DNA from 2 places in the Sinorhizobium sp. M4_45 genome. Region 1 is predicted to be linked to the other one. Evidence: riboswitches for the same ligand, from Rfam matches in the RefSeq annotation. Region 1 holds a riboswitch; the other holds the start of a gene.

What was found. Region 1 has a riboswitch for S-adenosylmethionine ahead of CN933_RS05855 (O-succinylhomoserine sulfhydrylase). Riboswitches for the same ligand answer to the same signal wherever they lie in the genome.
Region 2: linked by a shared signal. The riboswitch ahead of metA (homoserine O-acetyltransferase MetA) and the one ahead of CN933_RS05855 (O-succinylhomoserine sulfhydrylase) in region 1 are both predicted to bind S-adenosylmethionine.

What each region holds. Positions count from the first base shown of each region.
Region 1 is NZ_NWVE01000002.1:48,217-55,273, forward strand. Features, by position in the region: gene CN933_RS05840 (Hsp33 family molecular chaperone) at 1-534, shown strand, start outside; gene apaG (Co2+/Mg2+ efflux facilitator ApaG/CorD) at 562-954, opposite strand; gene CN933_RS05850 (CDP-alcohol phosphatidyltransferase family protein) at 1,065-1,676, shown strand; gene CN933_RS05855 (O-succinylhomoserine sulfhydrylase) at 1,716-2,900, opposite strand; SAM riboswitch at 2,944-3,022, opposite strand; gene CN933_RS05860 (2'-deoxycytidine 5'-triphosphate deaminase) at 3,098-4,195, shown strand; tRNA gene CN933_RS05865 (tRNA-Gly) at 4,245-4,319, shown strand; gene CN933_RS05870 (transporter substrate-binding domain-containing protein) at 4,397-5,182, shown strand; gene CN933_RS05875 (sterol desaturase family protein) at 5,207-6,019, opposite strand; gene CN933_RS05880 (tellurite resistance TerB family protein) at 6,089-6,499, opposite strand; gene CN933_RS05885 (thermonuclease family protein) at 6,612-7,057, opposite strand, start outside.
Region 2 is NZ_NWVE01000005.1:153,884-160,940, reverse strand. Features, by position in the region: tRNA gene CN933_RS15970 (tRNA-Gly) at 194-268, shown strand; partial or broken gene CN933_RS15965 (SDR family NAD(P)-dependent oxidoreductase) at 363-620, shown strand; gene CN933_RS15960 (CobW family GTP-binding protein) at 624-1,613, opposite strand; gene CN933_RS15955 (aldose epimerase family protein) at 1,908-2,924, opposite strand; gene metA (homoserine O-acetyltransferase MetA) at 3,005-3,931, opposite strand; SAM riboswitch at 3,995-4,072, opposite strand; gene CN933_RS15945 (RidA family protein) at 4,130-4,510, opposite strand; gene leuD (3-isopropylmalate dehydratase small subunit) at 4,519-5,124, opposite strand; gene CN933_RS15935 (hypothetical protein) at 5,258-5,509, opposite strand; gene CN933_RS15930 (HpcH/HpaI aldolase/citrate lyase family protein) at 5,631-6,533, shown strand; gene CN933_RS15925 (DUF1737 domain-containing protein) at 6,530-6,736, shown strand; gene CN933_RS15915 (metallopeptidase family protein) at 6,917-7,057, opposite strand, start outside.

The DNA.
Region 1 (7,057 bases):
ACGCTCGAGGACATCGCCGGCGCCTATTTCCGCCAGTCGGAGCAGATACCGACCAGGGTGCGCCTCGCCGTTGCCGAGCTTCTCGACAAGGACGAGAACGGCAAGCCGCGGCACCGCTGGCGCGCCGGCGGCATGGTCGCGCAGTTCCTGCCCGACGCGCCGGACAGGATGCGCCGGGCGGATCTGCCGGGCGGCGATGGTGACGAAGGCCACGAGGATTTCTTCGACGAGGACGACCTCTGGGCGGAAGCCAAGGTGATGGTCGAGACGATCGACACCGATGAACTCACCGATCCGACGGTCGGTACCGAGCGATTGCTGTACCGTCTGTTCCATGAGCGCGGCGTGCGCGTCTATGAGCCGCAGGCGGTCTACGATCGCTGCAGCTGCTCGCGCGAGAAGATCAAGGACGTTCTGGTGGGGCTCGGCAACGAGGATATCGAAGCCAGCGTCGAGGACGGCCTGATCAAGGTGACCTGCGAGTTCTGCTCGACGACCTACCGCTTCGAGGCGAGCGAAGTCCGCCCGCAATAGGGCAGCCGCGCTGAATTGCGCGCTGGATCAATTAAGCGTGCGGACGAGGCCCGGTGAATCGAGCGAGAAGGCGGGAATGGCGACGTCGAAAGTCTCCCCGCCTTCCGCCTCCATGCTGTAATGGCCGAACATCACGCCGGAGGGCGTATCCAGCGGGCAGCCGGAGGAGTACTCGTAGGTATCGCCGGGGTTGAGCAGCGGCTGCTCGCCGATCACGCCGGGGCCGCTCACCTCGTCCACCTGACCGTTCTCGTCGGTAATGTGCCAGTAGCGGGTCATCAGCCGGACCGCGCGCCCGGAATGGTTCGCTATGATGATGCGATAGCCCCAGACATAGCGGCTGTCGTCGGGGTCCGACTGTTCTTCCAGGTAGTACGGCTCGACCGTCACTTCGATGTCGCGTGTCAGCGCGCGGTACATGTGCAACACCCTGTTTCAAATCCGTACGCGTATTCTACAGCAATATGGTTTCGTCAAGAATAACGGCGAGATTGTGCGAGTGGTATCAAATTTCCCAGGAGGCAACGGCCATGTTTGACGGCGCGCTTCGCAGGCGGCTCGATCCGATTCTGGACAGGTTCGGCGCCGCACTGGCCGGCCGCGGGGTCAGTGCCGATGCCGTCACGATCCTCGGCCTTTGCCTTGGCCTTGCGGCAGCCCTGCTCATCGGTCTCGGCGCTTATCTGCCCGCCGCCGCCCTGATCCTTGTGAGCCGGCTCTGCGACGGCCTCGACGGAGCCGTCGCCCGCGCGAGCCGGAAAACGGATTTCGGCGGCTTTCTCGACATCGTTCTCGATTTCACCTTTTACGGGGCCGTCCCACTCGGTTTCATCATCGCAGATCCGGCTGCAAACGGTCTCGCCGGCGGATTTCTGCTCTTCGCCTTCTATGTCAACGGCGCGAGCTTCCTCGCCTATGCCGTGATGGCCGAGAAGCGCGGCCTGACGACCGAGGTGCGTGGTGCGAAGTCGCTCTACTTCACGACGGGGCTCGCAGAGGCGACGGAGACGATCGTCCTTTTTCTGCTGTCGTGCCTGTTGCCCGGGTGGTTCCCCTTGTTCGCAACCGTCTTCGCGCTCGTCTGCCTCTATACCGCGCTGTCGCGGATCGTTCTCGCAAGACTGACGTTTCGGCGAGACTGACGACAAAGCCCGCTGACGCGGGCTTCGTCATGGTGTCGGTCAGGCGTTTACGGCCTTCAGCGCCCGTGCGAAATCCTCGATGAGGTCTTCGCTGTCCTCGATCCCGGCCGAGAAGCGCACCGTTCCGGCGGAAATGCCGAGTTCGGCGCGGGCTTCGTCGGTGAGGTTTTTGTGGGTGGTCGTCGCCGGATGGGTGATCAGGCTCTTGGAATCGCCGAGATTGTTGGAGATCCGGATGATTTCAAGCGCGTTCTGCAGGGCGAAGGCTGCTTCCTTGCCACCCTTGAGCTCGAAGGCGACCAGCGTCGAGCCGCCGCTCATCTGCTTCGCAATGATGTCGGCCTGCGGGTGATCCTTGCGGCCCGGATAGATGACGCGGGCGACCTGCGGCTGCTCCGCGAGGAAATCGGCGATGCGGCGGGCGCTTTCGGTCTGCTGCTTGACGCGCAGCGGCAGGGTCTCGATCCCCTTCAACAGCGTCCAGGCGTTGAAGGGCGACATGGCCGGGCCGGTGTGACGGAAATAGTCGTGCAGGTTCTCGTCGATCCACTGCTTGTCGGAGAGCACCACGCCGCCGAGGCAGCGCCCCTGGCCGTCGATGTGTTTCGTCGCGGAATAGACGACGACATGGGCGCCAAGCTCCAGCGGTTTCTGGAACAGCGGCGTCGCGAAGACGTTGTCGACCACCACCTTGGCGCCGATCTGATCGGCGAGCTTGGCGACGCCGGCGATGTCGATCACTTCGAGCGTCGGGTTGGTCGGGCTTTCGAGAAAGAAGACCTTGGTGTTCGGACGCACCGCGTCTTCCCAGTTCTTGAGATCGCGACCGTCGACCAGGGTGCACTCGACGCCGTATTTCGGCGCCAGCGTTTCCACGACCCAGCGGCAGGAGCCGAAGAGCGCCCGGGCCGCGACGATGTGGTCGCCCGCCTTCACCTGGCACAGGATTGCCGCGGAAACCGCCGCCATGCCGGAGGCGGTGGCGCGCGCGTCTTCCGCCCCTTCGAGCATGCACATGCGCTTCTCGAACATGTCGTTGGTCGGACTGCCGTAGCGCGCATAGATGAAACCGTCGGTCTCGCCCTTGAACCGGGCCTCCGCCGCTTCGGAGCTGTCGTAGACGAAGCCTTGCGTCAGAAAGATCGCTTCGGAGGTCTCGCCGTACTGGGAGCGGAGCGTTCCGCCGTGGACGAGTTGGGTTGCCGGGCGCCAATTCTTGCTCATGAGAACGTCACTTTCAAAAACAAAAAAACCGGCCGCGAAACGACCGGTTTGACACCCGGCCTTTTTAGCTACTTGTTTAACGTGGCTGCAAGCCGACCGGCCAAATCACCACGGGATAAAGCTCCAATACTGCGTGGCCGCGCTTGCGTCAATTCCCGGAGTTTGGTTTTGTCTGGCAACTGTAAATGAGGATCGGAATGGGGCGCGACACAGGGATTTTGGCCGACCGCGCAATTGCTGCGCTGTATGCCTCGGGACGACTGAAGAGCGAGAAGGCGCTGGATGATGACCAGATCCAGCCGGCCAGCCTCGATCTTCGCCTTGGATCCAAGGCGTTCCGCGTCCGGGCGAGCTTCATGCCCGGCCCTTCTCATCTGGTCGCCGACAAGCTCGACCGGCTCAAGCTGCATGTCGTCGATCTGAGCGAAGGCGCCGTGCTCGAGACCGGCTGCGTCTACATCGTGCCGCTGATGGAAAGCCTGTCGCTGCCGGCAGACATGTCGGCCTCCGCCAATCCGAAGAGCTCGACCGGCCGCCTGGATATCTTCACACGCGTGATTACCGACAGGGCGCAGGAGTTCGACAAGATCCCGGCGGGCTACAGCGGACCGCTCTATCTCGAAATCAGCCCGCGAACCTTTCCGATTGTCGTCAGGCGCGGTTCGCGGCTTTCGCAGATACGCTTCCGCATAGGCCACTCGGTTCTTTCCGAGCAGGAGCTGCTGGCCCTGCACGAAAGCGACGTGCTCGTCGCCAGTGACCGGCCGAACGTTTCCGGCGGCGGCATTGCCCTTTCCATCGATCTCAAGGGCACCGGACCGGACGGCCTGATCGGCTACCGCGGCAAGCATCACACATCGGTGGTCGATGTCGACAAGAAAGCCCAGCATGCCGTTTTCGACTTCTGGGAGCCGCTCTACAGCCGCGGCCGCGACGATCTCGTGCTCGACCCGGACGAGTTCTACATCCTCGTGTCCCGCGAAGCCGTCCATGTGCCGCCGCGCTATGCCGCCGAAATGACACCCTTCGACCCGCTCGTGGGCGAGTTCCGCGTCCATTATGCCGGCTTTTTCGATCCCGGATTCGGCCATGCGTCGGCCGGCGGCAGCGGCAGCCGGGCGGTGCTCGAGGTCCGCAGCCATGAGGTACCGTTCATTCTGGAGCACGGGCAGATCGTCGGCCGTCTCGTCTACGAGCACATGCTGGAACGTCCGGAGGGACTTTACGGCCTCGATCTCGGCTCCAATTATCAGGCGCAGGGCCTCAAGCTCTCCAAGCATTTTCGCGCCGAGTGAGCATTGTGCTTGACAGATCGCGGCTGTTGAGGAAATTTCCGGTTCTGTCGCGGGTGTAGTTCAGTGGTAGAACGCCAGCTTCCCAAGCTTGATGTCGTCGGTTCGATCCCGATCACCCGCTCCAATTCCTCCATTCATAGAGGCGCCATAGCGCTGCGGATTCTCTGGATATTGGTACTGTCGGCCGTTCTCGCCCGGGGTTTGGCCTTGGCACAGCCGAAGGAACTGCCCCGGCTGTTCGATGCCCGCGAACGGATTGCGAAGCCGGACCTCAGCGGCCTTGCCAGGCTCCGTTTCCTGACCACCGTCGACTTCCCGCCCTTCAACTTCATCGACCAGTCGGGCAAGCTGTCGGGCTTCCATGTCGACCTCGCCCGCGAGATATGCCGTGAGCTGGAGATCGAAGCCAAGTGCCAGATCCAGGCAGTGACCTATCCGGAGCTCATGCCGGCCCTCGAACAGGGGCAAGGGGAAGCGATTGCCGCCGGCATTGCCGTGACTTCGGAGCTGAGGCAGAGTTTCGCCTTTTCCCGCGCCTTCATGCAACTTCCCGCCCGCTTCGTCGTCAACACCAAGGCCGCCGGCGCAATCACCGGTCCTGGCGATCTCGCCGGAAAGCCCGTCGGCGTCGTCTCCGACACCACGCATGAGGCAATGCTGAAGGCGTTTTTCCCGAAACTCGAAGCCAAGGGCTTTCCGGACCGGGACGCACTGCTCTCCGCGCTTCGCGGGGGCACCGTCGCGGCCGCGTTCTCCGACGGCATGCAATTGTCCTTCTGGGTCTCCGGCAACCTCGCCGGGGGATGCTGCGCCATGCTGGAGGGCTCCTATTTTTCCCAACGCTTCCTGGGCGAGGGACTGACGATCATGAACCGCAAGGCCGAGCCGGCTCTGACCCAGGCGATCGACCACGCCTTGCTGGCACTCTCACGCAGCGGCAGGCTTGAAGAGATCTATCTTCGCTATTTCCCGAACGGGATTTATTGAGGCGGCTCCACTTGCGGCTATGCCCTAGCGACGCCGGAACGGGAGTATCAGCGACCACAGGAGCTTCACGGGTGCAACGCGCCCGTAGGCCTTCAGCCCGGTCTCGATCGCATCGTCGCCGCGCGATGGATGGGCGACGTAGGTCGAGAACAACCGATCCCAGACCGAAAGATTAAAGCCGTAGTTTGAATCGGTCTCCCGCTTTTCCACGGAATGGTGGATGCGGTGCATGTCGGGCGTGACGATGACCTGGCGCAACAGCCTGTCGGCGCCTTTCGGGAGCCGCAAATTGGCGTGGTTGAACATCGCCCCGGCATTGAGCACGATTTCGAACAGGAGAACGGCGAGTGCGGGCGCGCCGAGCAGGATGATAACCGCGCTCTTCCAGATCATCGACAGCAGAATTTCGAGGGGATGAAAGCGAAGGGCCGTGGTGACGTCGACACCGGGATCGGCATGGTGGACGCGGTGGATGCGCCACAGGACAGGTATCTTGTGAAACACGACGTGTTCAAACCAGATGGCGAAGTCCAGCGCGATGAAGGCGATCAGGCCGGCAAGCGGCGGGGTCACGCCAAGAGCCGGGAGCACGCCGTAGCCGCGCCCCTGAGCCCAGATGGCAATGCCGGTCGCGGCAGCGGGAAAGGCGACGCGAAGCAGGAGGGAGGATAGGACGAGAATAGACAGGTTGGTGATCCAGCGGCGTGCCTTCAGTGCCCGCATCAGCTCCGGCCTCTCCAGCCGCGGATGAAGAAGCTCGAGCACGGCCAGCGCGGCGAAGGCGGCGGCAAAGGCCGCGAGCCGCCAGACCGGTTCGGAGAGACCGAAATAGAGCATGCATCGATCCCCGTTGCATCGAACCCGGCCCGTTCCGTGCCGGAAACGGGCAAGGACCTTTTCCGAAGCCTACTTGCGGAAGCGCGCGATGGCTCCGCGCTCGATTGCTGCGCAGGCGAGCTTGTCGAGGCCCAAACGGTCCCGCAGCAGCTGCAACAACCGGATTTCCTCGTTGCGGATACGCTGATCGGCGGCAGCGATCTCGACCGCAAGGGCATAGGCCGTCTCATAGAGCCGCTGCGGCAACGCCTCGCGAACCATTTCGAGCGCCACGTCGAGGCCCTCCGGGGCCGCAAGCTGGGCGGCGCATTCGCGGCTGATGTGGATCAGATGATCTTCGTCGAAACCGTCGAAGGCCGGGAGGAACCGCACGAGCACGCCGATGCGTGCAATCTCGTCGTCGGTCATGTTCCGGTCGACGGCGGACATCATGACCATGACGTGAACAAGGGCTTCGTGCTGGCTGAGACTTGCGGACATCCTGCCTCTCGATCCTTTCATCGTTCTCATTGGGGCCGCGATACACGACGGGTGCATAGCGGGTTGGGCGGACCTGCAGTGGTAGGTGACAGTTAAAGACTTGCTCCAAGCCTTACAAGTCCGGCGCGGCGTCTTCCGGGGCGATGCTCGCAGCCGGATCGTCGAGCGCGAGAGGCGCTCGGGCAAGACCGCGCGGGTCGTCCCCGAAGAAACCGAGCCTGGCGCCCCGGGCTGCCTCGGCCTTCGCCTCGAGCGCCGTGCCCGGCAGCGGCGTCGCCCAGCCGTTGCCGACGAGCCATTCGGCCACGTCCTGTCCGCCGACGCTGCACCGCGCGTTCAAGGTCTCCGAGGAGCCCTCCGCCGCTTCGCAGACGAGTGCGCGGCCCCGCAAAAAATTGCGGAACGCCGTACGCGCGACCATGCCGCAAGGCCAGCTCCTGCCATCCGCTTCGCAGACCTTCTCGGGCGTTTCGGGTTCGATATCCTTGAGCTGCAGAGTCGTCTCGCCGGACCGGACAAGCCCGGCGGCAAGCGCAACCGGGCGCGGGAAGACGGCGG
Region 2 (7,057 bases), on a different contig from region 1:
CAATCTCATGCGCGGCGCAGCGCGGCCGGAAACGCGGCGTTCCCGGTCATCGAACGCGCTCGCGAAAAAAATCTTGGCATCCGCGTCATTTCCCTGTTGCATTTGAAAAGGGCTTAGGCCATATAGCGCCCGTCGCCGCAAGACGGGCGACACCCCTGGTCCACCGACTACCCCCGGGCCTGGGTTCTAATGAGCGGGTGTAGCTCAGGGGTAGAGCACAACCTTGCCAAGGTTGGGGTCGGGCGTTCGAATCGCCTCACCCGCTCCAAATTCCTCGGACAATTCAGCAGATTGATGAGCCCTTCGGGCATTCTCGTTCGCCCCGCCGTGCTACAGCGGGAGCGATGCGGCATTTTTCCGTGACGCGCGTGCTGGCACAGGAAGTGGGTGCCGACGGGATCACCGCCAACTGCGTGTGCCCCGGAATCGTCCTCACCGATATGGGGCGGGTCAATCTCGACGATCCCGCGGTCAGGAGGACGTGGCAGGACAAAACCGCCATGCGTCGCATCGGCGATCCCGAGGATGTTGTCGGTGCGGTGGCCTTCTTTGCTTCGGACGATGCGGCTTTCGTGACCGGCCAGACGCTGAATGTCGACGGCGGCATCGTGCTGAGCTGACGACTATCCGACGTCGGCCGCGCTCGCGCAGCATGCCACGAAGCCGTCGGCGATGATGTCCTTCGGAAGGTTGAGGCCGATGAAGACGAGGCGCGAAACGCGCTCTTCGCCCGCCTTCCAGGGGCGCTGGTGGTCGCCTTCCACCAGCATGTGGACGCCTTGGACGACATAGCGGTCGGTGTCGCCGGCAAAGGCGATGATGCCCTTCATCCGCAGCATGTCCGTGCCGAAGGCCCGGGCGGTCGTCTGTAGCCAGCGGAAGAATTTTTCCGGGTCGACGGGTCGGCGTTCGACCAGAGAGAAACTCGTGACATGGTCGTCATGCTCGTGACCGTGGTCCGCTTCGAGAAAGTCGGGCTCGACCTCGAGAATGCGGTCGAGATCGAAGGCATTGCGATCGAGAAGGCTGGCGATGTCGAGATTGCAGCGCTGCGTCCTCAGGATGCCGGCCGTCGGGTTGATGCGGCGGATGCGATCCTCCACGGCCTGCAGCCCTTCGGGCGATACGAGATCGGTCTTGTTGAGGATGATCGTGTCGGCGAAGGCCAATTGCTCCTGCGCTTCATGTGCGCGGTCGATCTCGCCGAGAAGGTGCCTGGCATCGACGACGGTGATGATGGAGTCGAGCCGTGTCTTGGAGCGGACATCCTCGTCGACGAAGAAAGTCTGGGCGACCGGCGCGGGGTCGGCGAGGCCCGTCGTCTCTATCAGGATGCCGTCGAACCGCTCGCGCCTGCGCATCAGCGCCTCGATGATGCGGATCAGGTCCCCGCGCACCGTGCAGCAGATGCAGCCATTGTTCATTTCGAACACCTCCTCGTCGGCATCGACGATGAGATCGTTATCGATGCCGACCTCGCCGAACTCGTTGACGATGACCGCGAACTTCTTGCCATGCGGCTCGGAGAGGATGCGGTTGAGAAGCGTGGTCTTTCCTGCTCCGAGATAGCCGGTGAGGACGGTGACGGGGGTGGGGACAAGCTGATCGGGCATTGACGAGAACCTCACTGTCGCATGGACGGCCGGAGGCAATGCTCCGGCTTCGTGGATACGTTATTACATTTCGTTTTATTGAACGTAATAACGTAACATCGCCGGGAGTTGTCAAGTCAGATTCTGACACTGAAACGCTGGGGCTCTCTTCTTTCCTTTGCGGCAGCCGAATTCGTCACCGGTCTCACGCTGCCGGTGGGTGTTGGCGGTTATCGGTCGGATAGGAGCGACAGGAAGCGTTTCACTGTTCGATGAAACGGTGAAACTGAAAGTGCTCTAACGGCCTGCCCTGCCTCAGCTTTTCGTAAAAACGTAATCCGTTTCCTGCCGGAGCGTTTCGCCGGGTCTCAGCACCGCCTTCGGGAAACCTTCGTGGTTCACCGCATCGGGCCAGATCTGGGTTTCCAGGCAGAAGCCGGCGAAGGGGCCGTAACGGCGGCCGTCGAGGCCGGGAACCGGTACGTCGAGCTTTTCTCCGGTATAGAGCTGCACGCCGGGCTCCGTGGTCAGCACTTCCAGCGACACACCGGAATTGATGCTGCGTACCAGCGCCACGGAGCGTTTCTGCGTCCGTTCCGGCGAGAGGCAGAAATTGTGGTCGTAAGCGATCCCGTCGCCGTCCAGCTGCCTTCTCAGCGAGGTCATTTCGCGCAGATCGAAGGCGGTGCCGGCGACGGGGCGGATCTCGCCCGTCGGAATCTGCCGTTCATCGGTGGGCAGGTAGTGGTCTGCCGCAATCATGATGTCATGGCCGAATGCGTCCGCGCCGCCGTCGAGGTTGAAATAGCTGTGCTGACAGACATTGGCGAGGGTCGGCGCGTCGGTCTGAGTTTCGTAGACGACGTTGAGCGTGCCGCCCGGTTTCAGCGTATAGGTGCAGGTGATCGTGCAATTGCCCGGATAGCCGGCGCGGCCGTCCGGATCGGTGATCTCGAGCGTTACGCTGTCTTCGGCCCGCCTGAGGATCGACCAGTTGCGCTTGGCGATATTGTCGCTGCCGCCGTGGAGATGCGTGGCGCCCTTCTCATTGAGCTCGAGTTGATAGGCCTTGCCTTCGAGCACGAAGCGGCCACCGCCGATGCGGTTGGCGTTGCGCCCGGGCGTGGCGCCGAAATAGGAGGAATGGGCCGGATAGCTTTCGAAATCCTCGAAGCCGAGCACGAGCGGGGCTGCATGTCCTTCGAGCCGAAGATCCTGGATGACCGAGCCCCATGTGATCACCGACGCCGTCAGCCCACCGCCCTGAAGCGTCACGCGCTGTACGGGCTCGCCGGAGGGCAGGTGGCCGAAGATTTCCGTGTCTGTTCCCATGCATCTCCCCATTTCCGCGAGTCGGCGTCAACCTGCTGCATTTCCGCCGAGGCGGCAACCGGAAAGTCATACTTTTTACGTCAACGCGCTTCGGTTCCGATCTTCGCCAGCTCGTAGGGCGTCGTCTGGTAAATCTCGTTGATCCAGTTGCCGAAGAAGAGATGTGCATGGCTGCGCCAGCGGTTCTGCGGCGGAAGTGCGGAGTCATTGTGCGGGAAATAGTCGTGCGGCAGCTTGATCGGCACGCCGGCATCGACGTCGCGGAAATATTCCTCCGACAGGGACGTCGAATCATATTCGACGTGATTGAACATGTAGAGCCGGTTGCCTTTCTTCTCGTGCACGAGGCAGACGCCCACTTCCTTTGATTCCATCAGGATTTCGAGATCCGGCACCCGGTCGATATCGGCGCGGCGCACCTCGGTCCAGCGCGAAACGGGCACGGCGAAATCGTCGGAAAAGCCGTTCAGATAGACCGAAGAGGGCTGCAGGTTCTGGTGGCGGTAGACGCCGAAGGCTTTTTCCTTCAGCGGATATTTCGGAACACCGTGGAAATGGTAGATCGCAGCCATCCCGCCCCAGCAGACGTTCAGCGTCGAATGGACGTTGGTCGTCGTCCAATCGAAGATGCGCTGCAGCTCCTTCCAGTAGGTGACCTCTTCGTATTCGAGCGTCTCGATCGGCGCGCCGGTGATGATGAAGCCGTCGAACTTACGGGCCTCCACCTCCTCGAAGGTCTCGTAAAAGGCGAGCAGATGTTCTTCGGGCGTGTTCTTCGGCCGGTGGCCGTTGACGCGGACGAGCGTCAATTCGACCTGAAGCGGCGTGGCGCCGATCAGCCGCGCCATCTGGATCTCGGTCTTGATCTTGTTGGGCATCAGGTTCAAGAGCCCGATCTGCAGCGGCCGGATGTCCTGGCGGACCGCCTCGGTCTCGGTCATCAGCCGCACACCCTCGTGAACGAGAGTTTCGAAGGCGGGCAGCGTATCGGGTATCTTGATGGGCATGGGCGTCCACTCGATCAATACAAAAAAACCGGCGGCGAAACGATCGCGACCGGTCCTCGGAAATCCATTGTTCCCTCGGCCCTTTAGCGACTTCTTTAACGTGGCTGCAAGCCGGCCGGCCAAATCACCACGGATCGTAGATAGCGCGAGGAGGGCCGCGCGGTCAATGAAAAAGGATTCGCCGGCGTCGGGGCGGCCTTATCCCCGAAATGCCGTAACCTCGATCTCGATCAGCATTTCCGGGCGGATGAGGTCGCAGACGATCATCGTCGCGGCCGGGCGGATCTCGCCGAAGGTCTCGCCGAAGATCGGGAATACGCGGTCGGCAAAGCTGGCATCGGTGACGTAGTAGTGGTTGCGAACGACGTCCGACAGCGAGAAGCCGGCTTCCTTCAGGGCGCCTTCGATCGTCTTCAGGCAGTTGCGGGCTTGTTCCTCCACCGTTTCCGGCATGGTCATGGTGGCGTAGTCGTAGCCGGTCGTGCCGGAGACGAAGCACCAGTCGCCCTTCGCGACGGCACGCGAATAACCTGCCGTCTTTTCGAAGGGCGAACCGGACGAGATGAGCTTGCGCGTCATCCGACAGCTCATGCCCAGGGGCGGGAAGCGGCGGTCGCCTTCTCGTAATTGTCGATGGAGCGGCCTTTTTCGAGCGTGAGGCCGATATCGTCGAGGCCGTTCAGCAGGCAATGGCGCTTGAAGGCATCGACCTCGAACTTGATCGAGCCGCCGTCCGGACCGGTGATCTCCTGCGCTTCGAGATCGACCGTGAGAATGGCATTGGAGCCGCGGCTGGCGTCATCCATCAGCTTGTCGAGGTCTTCCTGGCTGACGACGATGGGCAGGATGCCGTTCTTGAAACAGTTGTTGTAGAAGATGTCGGCGAAGGAGGTCGAGATGACGCAGCGGATGCCGAAATCGAGGAGCGCCCAAGGTGCATGCTCGCGCGAGGAGCCGCAGCCGAAATTGTCGCCGGCGACGAGAATCTTGGCGTTCTGATAGGCAGGCTTGTTGAGAACGAAGTCCGGGTTGGGGGTACCGTCCTCGTTGTAGCGCGCCTCGGCGAAAAGCCCGGTGCCGAGACCGGTGCGCTTGATCGTCTTCAGGTAATCCTTCGGAATGATCATGTCCGTGTCGATGTTGACGACGGGCAGGGGAGCGGCAACGCCGGTGAGCTTGACGAACTTGTCCATGACTTGGCCTTCGATTTCAGCGGAAATGTTCGAGAAGCGTTTAGATCAGTTTTGCGCCGAAATGAAGGAGAATCTGCTTTCATGGAGCGGGATGCGGGCGGAAACCGCTTCTCCCGCTTCCGGCAATCCGATTCTAAAGATCGATGATCGTCCCGCGCCCGTCGTTCCACACCCGCATCTCGCGCTGAGTGCTTCCCGGATTGGCGCGTGCGCCCGCTCGAGCATGCACGGGCCGTCCGTTGAGCTTGGCGGCGATCGCGCTGCCGACCGCAATAATGGCGGCGATCCCAGCGAGCGCCAGGGCGAGCGAGGCGGTGAACACGAAGGCCACCAACGTTATGGTGATGGCGGCGGCCGTGAAGAGAACAGAGCGGATGCTTTGCATGATTGTCACCTTTCTGCTCGGCATGTGGGTGCTGGCCACGCCGCTTGCAAGAGGGTCCGCCCGTCTCGTCTTGCGCAAAGGTTGAAAGGCAGGCACAACGAACGGCATGACAGGGAACGGCATGAGAGCGATCGACCACCATCCCGTGCGGCTGCGCCGCTCGGTGCTTTCGGTTCCGGCCGACAATCAGCGCGCGCTCGCCAAGGCTTGTGAATTGGCCGCGGACGCCGTGATCTTCGACCTCGAGGATTCCGTCTTGCCGGACCGCAAGGCTGCGGCGCGCGATGCGCTCGTCCGGCATCTTGCCGGCAACCGGCCGCAGGGCGAAACGGTCATCCGCGTCAATGCGGCGGGCTCCGGCTTCGGCGAGGCCGATCTCGCAGCGGCTCTTGCCGCGCGGCCCGATGCTATCCTCCTGCCCAAGGTCGAAAGCCCCGCCGATATTCAGGGCGCGCTCGATTGGCTTGCGGAAAGGGACGCGCCGGATGAGCTGAGGCTCTGGGCGATGATCGAGACGCCGCGCGGGGTCGTGAACGGGCCGGCGATCGCCGAGACCGGCCGCACCTCCGGCGGCCGGCTGGACTGCTTCGTCGTCGGGCTGAACGATCTTCGCAAGGAGACGGGCGTGCCCGCCTTTCCGGGCCGGACCTATCTCGTTCCGTGGCTGATGCAGATCCTTCTTGCCGCGCGCGGCAGCGGGCTCGACGTCATCGACGCGGTCTTCAACGATTTCCGCGATCCGGAAGGCTTCGAGGCGGAGTGCCGGCAGGGGCGCGACATGGGTTATGACGGCAAGATGCTGATCCATCCGGCGCAGATCGATGCGGCCAATCGGCATTTCGGCCTGGACGAGGCTGCGGTCGAGGAGGCGCGCGCGATCATCGAGGCCTTTGCCTTGCCGGACAATGCCGGAAAGGGCGTCATCAACCTTCATGGGCGGATGGTCGAGCGCCTCCATCTCGAACAGGCGATGAGGATCGCCGCCAAGGCGGACATCATCGAAAAACGAAAGGCAAACTCTTGAAACTTTATCGCTTTCTCACCGGCCCCGACGATGCCTCCTTCTGCCACAAGGTGACGGCGGCATTGAACCAGGGGTGGACGCTGCACGGTCCGCCGACCTACGCCTTCAATGCCGACACCCAGCATATGCAATGCGGACAGGCGGTGGTGAAGGAAGTGGAGGGGAAGGATTATCATCCCGACATGAAGCTGTCGGAGCAGTAGGGACTGCAATCTCTCCTCGCCTCACCCCTGTGCTCGTCACAGGGATGAGAGCGGCGCCGCGTCTGCGGCGCGGGAAACGTTCTTTCAGCCCAAGGACTTGGTCTGGCTGGATTCCTGTGACGAGCACAGGAATGAGGAAATCAAACAGGCGGCGGCGGGTGGCGCGATTCTCGGCAGGCCTCAGCCGCCCACGTGTTCCACGCTTTCCTCGATCCGCTCCATATCGTCGTCCGACAGGCCGAAATGGTGGCCGATCTCGTGGATCAGCACATGGGTGATGATATCGCCGAGCGTTTCCTCGTTTTCGGCCCAGTAGTCGAT